One region of the Massilia sp. Dwa41.01b genome, then DNA from elsewhere that is predicted to be linked to it. Evidence: riboswitches for the same ligand, from Rfam matches in the RefSeq annotation. Region 1 holds a riboswitch; the other holds the start of a gene.

The links. Region 1 has a riboswitch for cobalamin ahead of G4G28_RS25420 (TonB-dependent receptor plug domain-containing protein). Riboswitches for the same ligand answer to the same signal wherever they lie in the genome.
Region 2: another riboswitch for cobalamin. It lies ahead of G4G28_RS25210 (TonB-dependent receptor); the one in region 1 lies ahead of G4G28_RS25420 (TonB-dependent receptor plug domain-containing protein).

What each region holds. Positions count from the first base shown of each region.
Region 1 is NZ_CP050454.1:1,668,200-1,672,468, forward strand. Features, by position in the region: gene ylqF (ribosome biogenesis GTPase YlqF) at 124-1,044, shown strand; cobalamin riboswitch at 1,223-1,449, shown strand; partial or broken gene G4G28_RS25420 (TonB-dependent receptor plug domain-containing protein) at 1,561-2,001, shown strand; partial or broken gene G4G28_RS07605 (TonB-dependent receptor domain-containing protein) at 2,202-3,578, shown strand; partial or broken gene G4G28_RS25425 (FecCD family ABC transporter permease) at 3,595-4,269, shown strand, end outside.
Region 2 is NZ_CP050454.1:833,545-837,813, forward strand. Features, by position in the region: gene G4G28_RS25205 (TonB-dependent receptor domain-containing protein) at 1-1,041, opposite strand, end outside; gene G4G28_RS25210 (TonB-dependent receptor) at 1,026-1,772, opposite strand; cobalamin riboswitch at 1,836-2,057, opposite strand; gene G4G28_RS03815 (histidine phosphatase family protein) at 2,076-2,582, opposite strand; partial or broken gene G4G28_RS03820 (adenosylcobinamide-GDP ribazoletransferase) at 2,620-3,403, opposite strand; gene cobT (nicotinate-nucleotide--dimethylbenzimidazole phosphoribosyltransferase) at 3,407-4,269, opposite strand, start outside.

The DNA.
Region 1 (4,269 bases):
ATTTGTTACGTGTGGAAACATAACGACAGCGCGGCGGGACGCGTAGCGGGCGGCAGCGTAAAATACCGCCTCGTTCGCAGAATTTGAAAGCACAGCATGTCGATACAATGGTTCCCGGGCCACATGAACTCCGCCAAGAAGCAGGCGGAGGAGCAGATGGAGTTCATCGATCTCGTGATCGAGGTGCTCGATGCACGCCTGCCCGAGGCGAGCTGCAACCCGCTGGTCGACCGCATGCGCAAGTTCCGCCAGCGTCCGGTACTCAAGATCCTCAACAAGATCGACCTGGCCGACCCGGTCGCCACCGCCGCCTGGAAAGCCTTCTACGATGCCCAGCCGGGCGTGACGGCCTATCCGATGACGACCAAGCGCCCGGCCGACGTCGCGCGCATCCCGGAGCTGGCCCGTTCGCTGGCGCCGCACCGGGGCGTGCCGACCAAGCCGCTGCGCATCATGATCATGGGCATCCCCAACGTCGGCAAGTCGACCCTGATGAACGCGCTGCTGAAAAAGCGCGTGGCCAAAGTCGGCGACGAACCGGCGGTCACCAAGACCCAGCAGAAGCTCTACCTCGACCAGTTCACCGTGCTGGTCGATACCCCGGGCCTGATGTGGCCGAAGATCGACATGCCGAGCGACGGCCTGATGCTGGCCGCCAGCCATGCCATCGGCACGAATGCCCTGATCGAGGAAGAGGTCGCCTTTTTCCTGGGCGACGTGCTGCTTGAACGCTATCCGCAGCTGCTCACGGCGCGCTACGGCTTCAAGACGGAAGGCCTGGACGGCATCGGCGTGGTCGAGCAGGTGGCGGCGCGCCGCGGTTTCCGTGTGCGCGGCGGCGAGTTCGACGTCGAAAAAGCGGCCCACGTGCTGCTGCACGACTACCGCAGCGGGGCCATCGGCCGCATCAGCCTGGAAACCCCGGACTCCCGCGCCGCGCGCCTGGAGGCGCACCGCATCGAGAAGGAAGAAAAAGCGCGCATCGCCGCCGAGAAGGCTGCCTTGAAGGCCGAAGAGGCCGCCCGCGGCAAGCGCGGCACCTGAGGGGGTGTAGGGTGGGCACTTGTGCCCACGCTGTCTCACCGTTTGCTCAGGACCTAGGGTGGAGTCCCGACTCCACGCGGTTTCCCCGCTGAACAGAGAAACGGTATCGTGCCTCCGACAAGACGCGGCCCACGTGGCAACCGGCGCGCCACCATCCGACCCGAAACCCTTGCCAGGTATATAATCACGCCGTTCTGGTGCCCGCGTGCGCGATCTGCGCGCGCAGTTAAACGGGAAACACGATGCCACCGCGCCCCCGGCGCATGGCCAGGTGTGCTGCCCCCGCAACGGTAATCAAGCGTCGCCCCGGCGACAGACTTCCTCGAACACCACTGTGCCGCGCACAGGAAGGTGAGGCGGTCCGACTTGCAAGCCCGGATACCGGCCAGACAGGTGGACGCGCCCGGCGTGTCTCGTGGTGCCGCCCTGTGCGTCGCGAGGCTTACCGGGCGACGTTCGTGGAGTCCGGCCTGCGGGGACGCAAGCCGGGCGCACCCTTATCGAAGAACCAAGATCATGACTGCTGTTGTTTCGAACAGCGCGCCGGCCAGAACGCCGATCGCGCTGGCCTGCGCCGTTTCCCTTTCCCTGTTTGCCGGCGCCGCCCTGGCCGCCGCCGACGTCCCGGACGCTGCCGCCGAATCCGTCTCCACCGTGCATGTCACCGGTGCCCGCTTCGCCAGCGATCCGGCCCTGACGCCGATCGGCGCCACCGTCATCACGGCCGACGAGATCCGCAATGCCGGCGTCACCGACGTGAATGCCGCCATCCGCAAGATTGGCGGCGTATACGGCCGTCAGAGCTTCGACGGTTCGCCCGACTTCGCGCTCGACCTGCGCGGCTTCGGCACCAACAGCAGCCAGAACATGGTGGTCATGGTCGACGGCGTGCGCATGAACGAGAACGAACTGACTGGCGCCGTGCTGTCGACGATTCCCGTCGATACCGTCGAGCGCATCGAGATCATGCGCGGCGGCAGCAGCGTGCTGTACGGCGAAGGCGCGACCGGCGGCGTCATCAACATCATTACCAAACGCGGCGCCGATGGCGGCTACCACGGCTCGCTCGCCCTCGAGGCCGGCCAGCGCCACAGTTTCGATACGCGCGCCTCGGTGCGCCACGGCGCCGGCCCGCTGTCCTTCGACCTGGCCGCCGCGCGCCGGGCAGCCATAACGACCGCGCCAACAACCAGTTCCTGCAAAAGACCGTCAGCGGCGGCGTCCAGTGGGCGCAGGATGGCACGCGCCTGGGGCTGCGCGCCGAAAGCGCGCGCCAGGATGCGCGTTTCCCCGGTGCGCTCACCCTCCCGGAGTTCGAGCAGGACCCGACCCAGACCCATACGCCGCACGACTTCGGCGACCTCGCAACCGACCGGGTCACCGCCTTTGCCGAGCAGCGCATCGGCAGCGTGGAACTGGCGGCCGAGCTGTCGCATCGCGAGCGCGAAGTCAATTCGCGCTACGAGTACCAGACCGCGTCCGGTCCCACGGTGCTGGAGTCGACCGGCTACACCCGCCAGACCCAGTTCTCGCCGCGCCTGCGCCAGATCGCCCGCTCCGGCACCCTGCTCAACGAAGTCGTCGCCGGCATCGACCTGACCCGCTGGGAGCGCGGCGCCGCCGGCGTGGGCGCAATCAGCATCCGGATGCGCGCGCGCCGTCTACCTGCGCGACGAGCTACGCCTCGAGGGGGTGCGCTGAAGGCGCGCCTGGCGCTGGGCGCGCGCCACGAGAAGTTCGAGAAGGAGGACACGCGTGGCTATGAAGCCGGCAACCCGTTCTCGGGCGCGCCGAACGGCACCCAGTCGCAGAATGCCTGGACCCTGGAAGGCAGCATCGATCCGATCGCGGGTGTGACCCTGCACGCGAAAGCGGGGCAGAGCTACCGCGTGCCGAACGCCGACGAAAACGCTTACCGCTCGAGCGACGGCCTGCTGGACGTGCAAACTTCGCGCGACCTGGAAATCGGCATCAGCGCCGGCAGCACGGCACGTGGCGTCTCCGCACGCGTGTTCCGCCACCGCCTGCGCAACGAGATCTTCTTCGATCCGACCCTCGCCGGCGGCTGGGGCGCGAACACCAACCTCGACCCGACCCGGCGCCGGGGCGTCGAAGTGGACGGCCACGCGGATCTGGGCGCGGACCTGCGCCTGACCGGCCACTGGCAGCACGTCCAGGCAGAGTTCACCGAGGGCCCGAACGCTGGCCGCGGCATGGTGCTGGTGCCGAAGAACGTGCTGACCGCGCGCCTGACCTGGCTGCCGGCCGGCGGCGGCCACAGCGCCGACATCGGCGCCCAGTACGTCTCGACCCAGCGCTACGGCAACGACTTCAGCAACGATTGCGGCGCGCGCATTCCGTCCTATACGACGTTTGATGCCCGCTACGCCTACCGCGTCGGCCCATGGGAATTCGCACTCGCCGGCCAGAACCTGGCGGACCGCGACTACTTCAGCCAGGCCTATGGCTGCCGCAGCGGCATCTATCCGGGCAATGGCCGCCTGCTGAAGCTGTCGGCACGCTACGACTTCTGATGTCGTGAGCACCGCCATCGCCAACCCGTCGCCTGCGCGCCGGCACGCCACGCTGGCGCTGCTGGCCGCATGCGCGCTGGCGGCGCTGGCGGGCGCGGGACTGGCAGGCTCGGTGGCCGTGCCGCTGGCTGATTTTCCATCCGCCCTGGCCAGCCTGGTGCGGGGCGAGCCAGGCGGCATGGCGGCGACCCTGCTCGACCTGCGCCTGGGCCGCGCCAGCGGCGCTTTCGTGACCGGCGCGGCGCTGGCGCTGGCCGGCGTGATGATGCAGGCGCTGGTCAGGAATCCCTGGCCGACCCCTACGTGCTGGGCGTGTCGGCCGGCGCCGCCGTTGGCGCCCTGGCCGCGCTGCTGTTCGGCGCCGCGCTGTGGGCGGTCGACCTGGGCGCGCTGGCCGGCGCGGTGGCGGTCTCGCTGCTGCTGTACCTGCTGGCGCGGCGCGACCTGGCCGGTGGGCGCGGGGGCGTGCGCACGGGCGAGTCCAGCACCTTGCTGCTCACCGGCGTGCTGCTGGCCTCGGCGTGCATGGCCCTGTCACCCTGATGCTGTCGGTCGCGCCCGAGTCGCGCCTGCGCGGCATGGTGTTCTGGATGATCGGCGACCTGGCCGGCACCTCGTGGCGGGCGCTGCCCTGGATCGTACTGGGCGGCGCGCTGCTGCTGGCGCTGCGCCGTGCCCGCGACCTGAATGT
Region 2 (4,269 bases), 830 kb from region 1:
GTACAGGTTGAGCAGGCCATAGCCGCCGAGACGGCGCAGGTTGGCCGCGTCGTCGAAGCGCTCGCCGGACAGCACCCATTCGGCACCAAGGTCCAGGCTGCCGGCGCGATACGCGGCGCTGAAGTTGGCATGCTTGCCGGCGCGGCGCGCCAGGCGCTTGCCGGTGCCCTCATCCTGCGGATCCTGCCAGTCGAGACTAGCACGCAGGTTCAGCGCGCCGATGCGGGTGCCGCCCGCCAGCGTGACGCCTTCGAGCGTGGCCGACGCCACGTTGTAGGCGCAGCTCCCGGTGCGGCCGTCCCTCTGGTCAGGGCAGGGCGTAGCGGTCACGATCATGTCGGTCAGGCGGTTACGGAACCAGGTGGCGTCCAACTGGACAAGGGAGCTGTCGTAGCGCAGGCCCAGTTCGGCGTTGCGGCCGCGTTCCGGCTGGTTCGATTCGACCCCATAGCCCGGGTAGTACAGCTCATTGAAGGTCGGGGCGCGGAAACTGGTACCGACGCTGGCGCTGGCGCGCAATCCACCGCCGAAGTCGTAGCCGTAACCGGCGGCACCCGTGTTCCTGGCACCGTAGTCCGAGCGGTCCTGGCGCGCGCTGACATCGAACAGGTGGCGCGCGCGGCGCAGCGCATAGGCCGCGGCATAGGAATTCGTGATGCGTTCGCGCCCCAAGGCGCGGGTGGCGCTCGCTTCCACCGCTTCCTTGCGATGGGCGGCCAGCAGCTGCAGGCGGTCGGTGCCGAGCGTGATCGTGTTTTGCCAGGTCAGTTCGTCCTGGCGGGTGTCGATCTGGCTGGTGCCGCTGGCCGTCGCGTTGGCAAAGCTGCCCAGCTTGTCCTCGGAGCGCGCCAGCTGCACGGTGCTCTGCCAGTTCGGCAGGAAGCGGTTGCTCATGTGGAGCGAGGCGCTGTTCAGGTCCTGGCGATTGTTCGTGTCGAAGCTGCCGGCACCGCTGTCGTACTGGGCGCGCAGGCGGCTGTGCAGGAACTGGACGCCGGCTTCGTGGCCAGGCGCGAGCAGGACCCCTACGCGGCCATGCACGCTGCTGCGGCGGTAGCCGTCGTCGTCCGGGTTGTAGCCAAAGGCACCCGGTTTGGTGGCGGAGAAGCCTTCGGATTCTTCGTGACCGGCCCCGAGCGCGTAGCTGACGGCATGCTCGCCACCACTGGCGCCGGCAATGCTGGCGCTGGCCTGGCGTGTGGCATCGCTGCCGGCGCCGAGCGCGGCGGTGGCCGCCAGGCCGGCTTCACCCTTGCGCGTGAAGATCTGGATGACGCCGCCGATCGCATCGGCACCGTACAGGTGCTCAGCGGCCCGTAGACGACTTCGATGCGCTCGATCGCTTCCAGCGGAATCGCATTCCAGCTGGCGACGCCGCTGGTGGACGAGCCGATGCGCACGCCGTCGAGCAGGACGACGACCTGGTTGCTGTTGGCCCCGCGCAGGTAGACGCTGGTGCTGGCGCCGGCACTGCCGTTGCGGGTGATTTCGATGCCGGGCTGGCGCTGCAGCACATCGGCGACCGAGCCAGCCCCAAGGCGCGCGATTTCCTCAGCCTCGATGACGGTCGTCTGGGCGATGACGTCGGCCGCGCGTTGCGGCGTGCGTGTCGCGGTGACGACGACGGTATCGATGGTGGCGTCCGATACGGCGTCCGTTACGGCGTCCGTTACGGCATCGGCGGAAGGGTGGGCGGAGGCCTGCGCGAAAGGCGCAAGCATGGCGAAGACAAGCGACGAGGCGGCCGCTTGCCGGGTACGGTGAAAGTGCATGACGAAGTATGGGTTGGACAACCAGCCCACGTCCCCGTAGGCCAGATTGAACAGAAGCGCGCACGCGCGCCTCCACCTTTTGGCCGGTATCCGGGCTGGCAAGTGGGGCCGTCCGACCTTCCCATGCAAACGCACAGTGGTCTGGGTAGACGGTTTGCCGCGTGAACGCGGCACTTGCTTACCGTTGCGGGGGCAGCACACGTTGGCTTGCAAAGCAGGCTTCGTGTTTCCCGTTTAACTGCACCTGTGGACACAGGCGCGAGCACCAAAACAGGACGATTATACGGTGTCGTCCCGGCGTTGTCAGTCTTTCAGCAAGATGACTTCGCCATAACCGACCTGGTGTGGGGTACTCGCCGCCTGCAGCGCGGCCATCTCGAGTGACTGGCCGCCCTGCAGGGCGGACAACAGGCGAATGGTGCCGGCGTGGCAGAGCACCAGCGCTTGCGCGTGGCCGCGCGCACGCAGGTCGCGCCGGAATGCCGCCACCCGCTCTGCCACCTGCAGCACGCTTTCGCCGCCGCCGGGACGGTAGCGCAGCAGGTCGGCGGCCCAGGCGTCGACTTCGGCGCGAGGAATTGCGTCCCAGCTGCGCATCTCCCAGCTGCCGAAGTCCATCTCGGACAGGCGTGCATCGAACACGGGCGCCGGGCCCAGTCGGCGCGCCAGCTCGGCGCAGCGGCGCAGCGGGCTGGCATATACAGGCATGCTGCCGGGCAGGCCTTGGGCGCGCAGTGCAGCGTGAACCTGCATGGCCTGCGCTTCGTCTGCCTCCACATCGCTGCTGCCGTAGCACAGGCCGGGGAGCATATCCGGCCGTGGATGGCGTACCAGGAACAGCCGCATACTAAGCCAGTGCGCCGTGCTTGAAGCTCGCGAGCACCGCCAGGTACACGGCCACCTCGGCCAGCTGCTGTACGGCCCCGAGGCAGTCACCCGTATAGCCTCCAATGCGCGCCTGGAAGATACGTGCCAGCCAGAAGGCGGCGCAGGCTGCGGCGACGAGGGCGCCGCCGATCGCCCAGGGCGTGAACACGCCGTACGCCACCATCGCGGCGGCGGGAAGCAGCGCGGTCGCCGAGGCGATGCCGAATTCGCCGCCGCTTATTTCCTGCGCGCGAGCGGCTTGGACTTGCCTTCGCCGCGGGCGTAGGTCATGCGCCAGATCAGGCTCGTTGCGGCCAGGCGCGAGATCGGGTGCGCCAGCAGCAGCGCGGCGATGGCGCCGGCGGGCGGCAGCATCGCCAGCGCCGTGCATTTCAGCCCGAGCATGCAGGCGATGCCGATCGCACCGTAGGCGCCGACCCGCGAATCCTTCATGATCTCGAGCACGCGCTCGCGCGTCAGGCCGCCACCGAAACCGTCGCAGGTATCGGCGAAGCCATCTTCGTGGAAGGCGCCGGTGAGGTAGATCGACGCCGCGGTCGATAGCACCGCCGCTACTGGCGCGGGCAGCACACGAGCGCGGCGAGCGCGTACACGGCAGCCGCGATAGCGCCCACTACCCAGCCGACCAGGGGGAAGTAGCGCGACGCATGGTGCAGCCACTCGGGCTGGAAGCCGACCCAGCGCGGGATCGGCAGCCGCGTGAAGAACTGCAGGGCGATGAAGAACAGGCGCAGCTGCTGCATGGCTTATGCCGCGCCGGTGCCGGCCTGGGTACTGACTTCGGCCGATGCAAAGGTCGCCATCTCGTTCAGGAAGTTCACAGCCGCGTGCAGCAGGGGCAAGGCGAGGGCGCTGCCGGTGCCTTCGCCCAGGCGCAAGCCCAGTTGCAGCAAGGGCTGGGCGCCCAGGTGCTCCAGCATCAAGCGGTGTCCATGTTCGCTGGAACAGTGCGCAAACACGCAGTAGTCGAGGATGGCGGGCTGCAGGCGCGCCGCAACGAGCAGGGCACTCGTGACGATGAAGCCGTCGATCAGCAGCACCTTGCGCAGGTGCGCCGCCTGCAGCATGGCGCCGGCCATCGTCGCGATTTCGAAGCCGCCGAAGGTGGCCAGCACGTCGAGCGGTGCGGAGACGTCGCGATGCAACTCGATAGCCGCTTGCAGCACCTTCTGTTTATGCAGGACGCCACTTGGCGCCAGGCCGGTGCCCGCACCGACGCAGCTGGCGAGCGGGATGCCGCTCAGCTTGTGCATCAGCGCCGCGGCGGAGCTGGTGTTCCCGATGCCCATCTCGCCAAAACCCACCACGTTCCCCGGCAAGTCGCGCACGAGTGCCATGCCGCCTTCCATCGCCTGCGCACACTCGTCAGGCGACATGGCCGCTTCCCTGGCGAAATTGCGGGTACCGGCCGCCACCTTGCGGTTGAGTAGTCCGGCGCGTTGGCCGAATACGTGGTTTACGCCTGCATCGATGACCTGGATGGTCCAGCCGTTCTGGCGTGCGAACACATTGATGGCCGCACCGCCGGCGAGGAAGTTCTCGACCATCTGCCAGGTTACTTCCTGCGGATAGGCGGAAACACCCTCGGCAACAATGCCGTGGTCGCCGG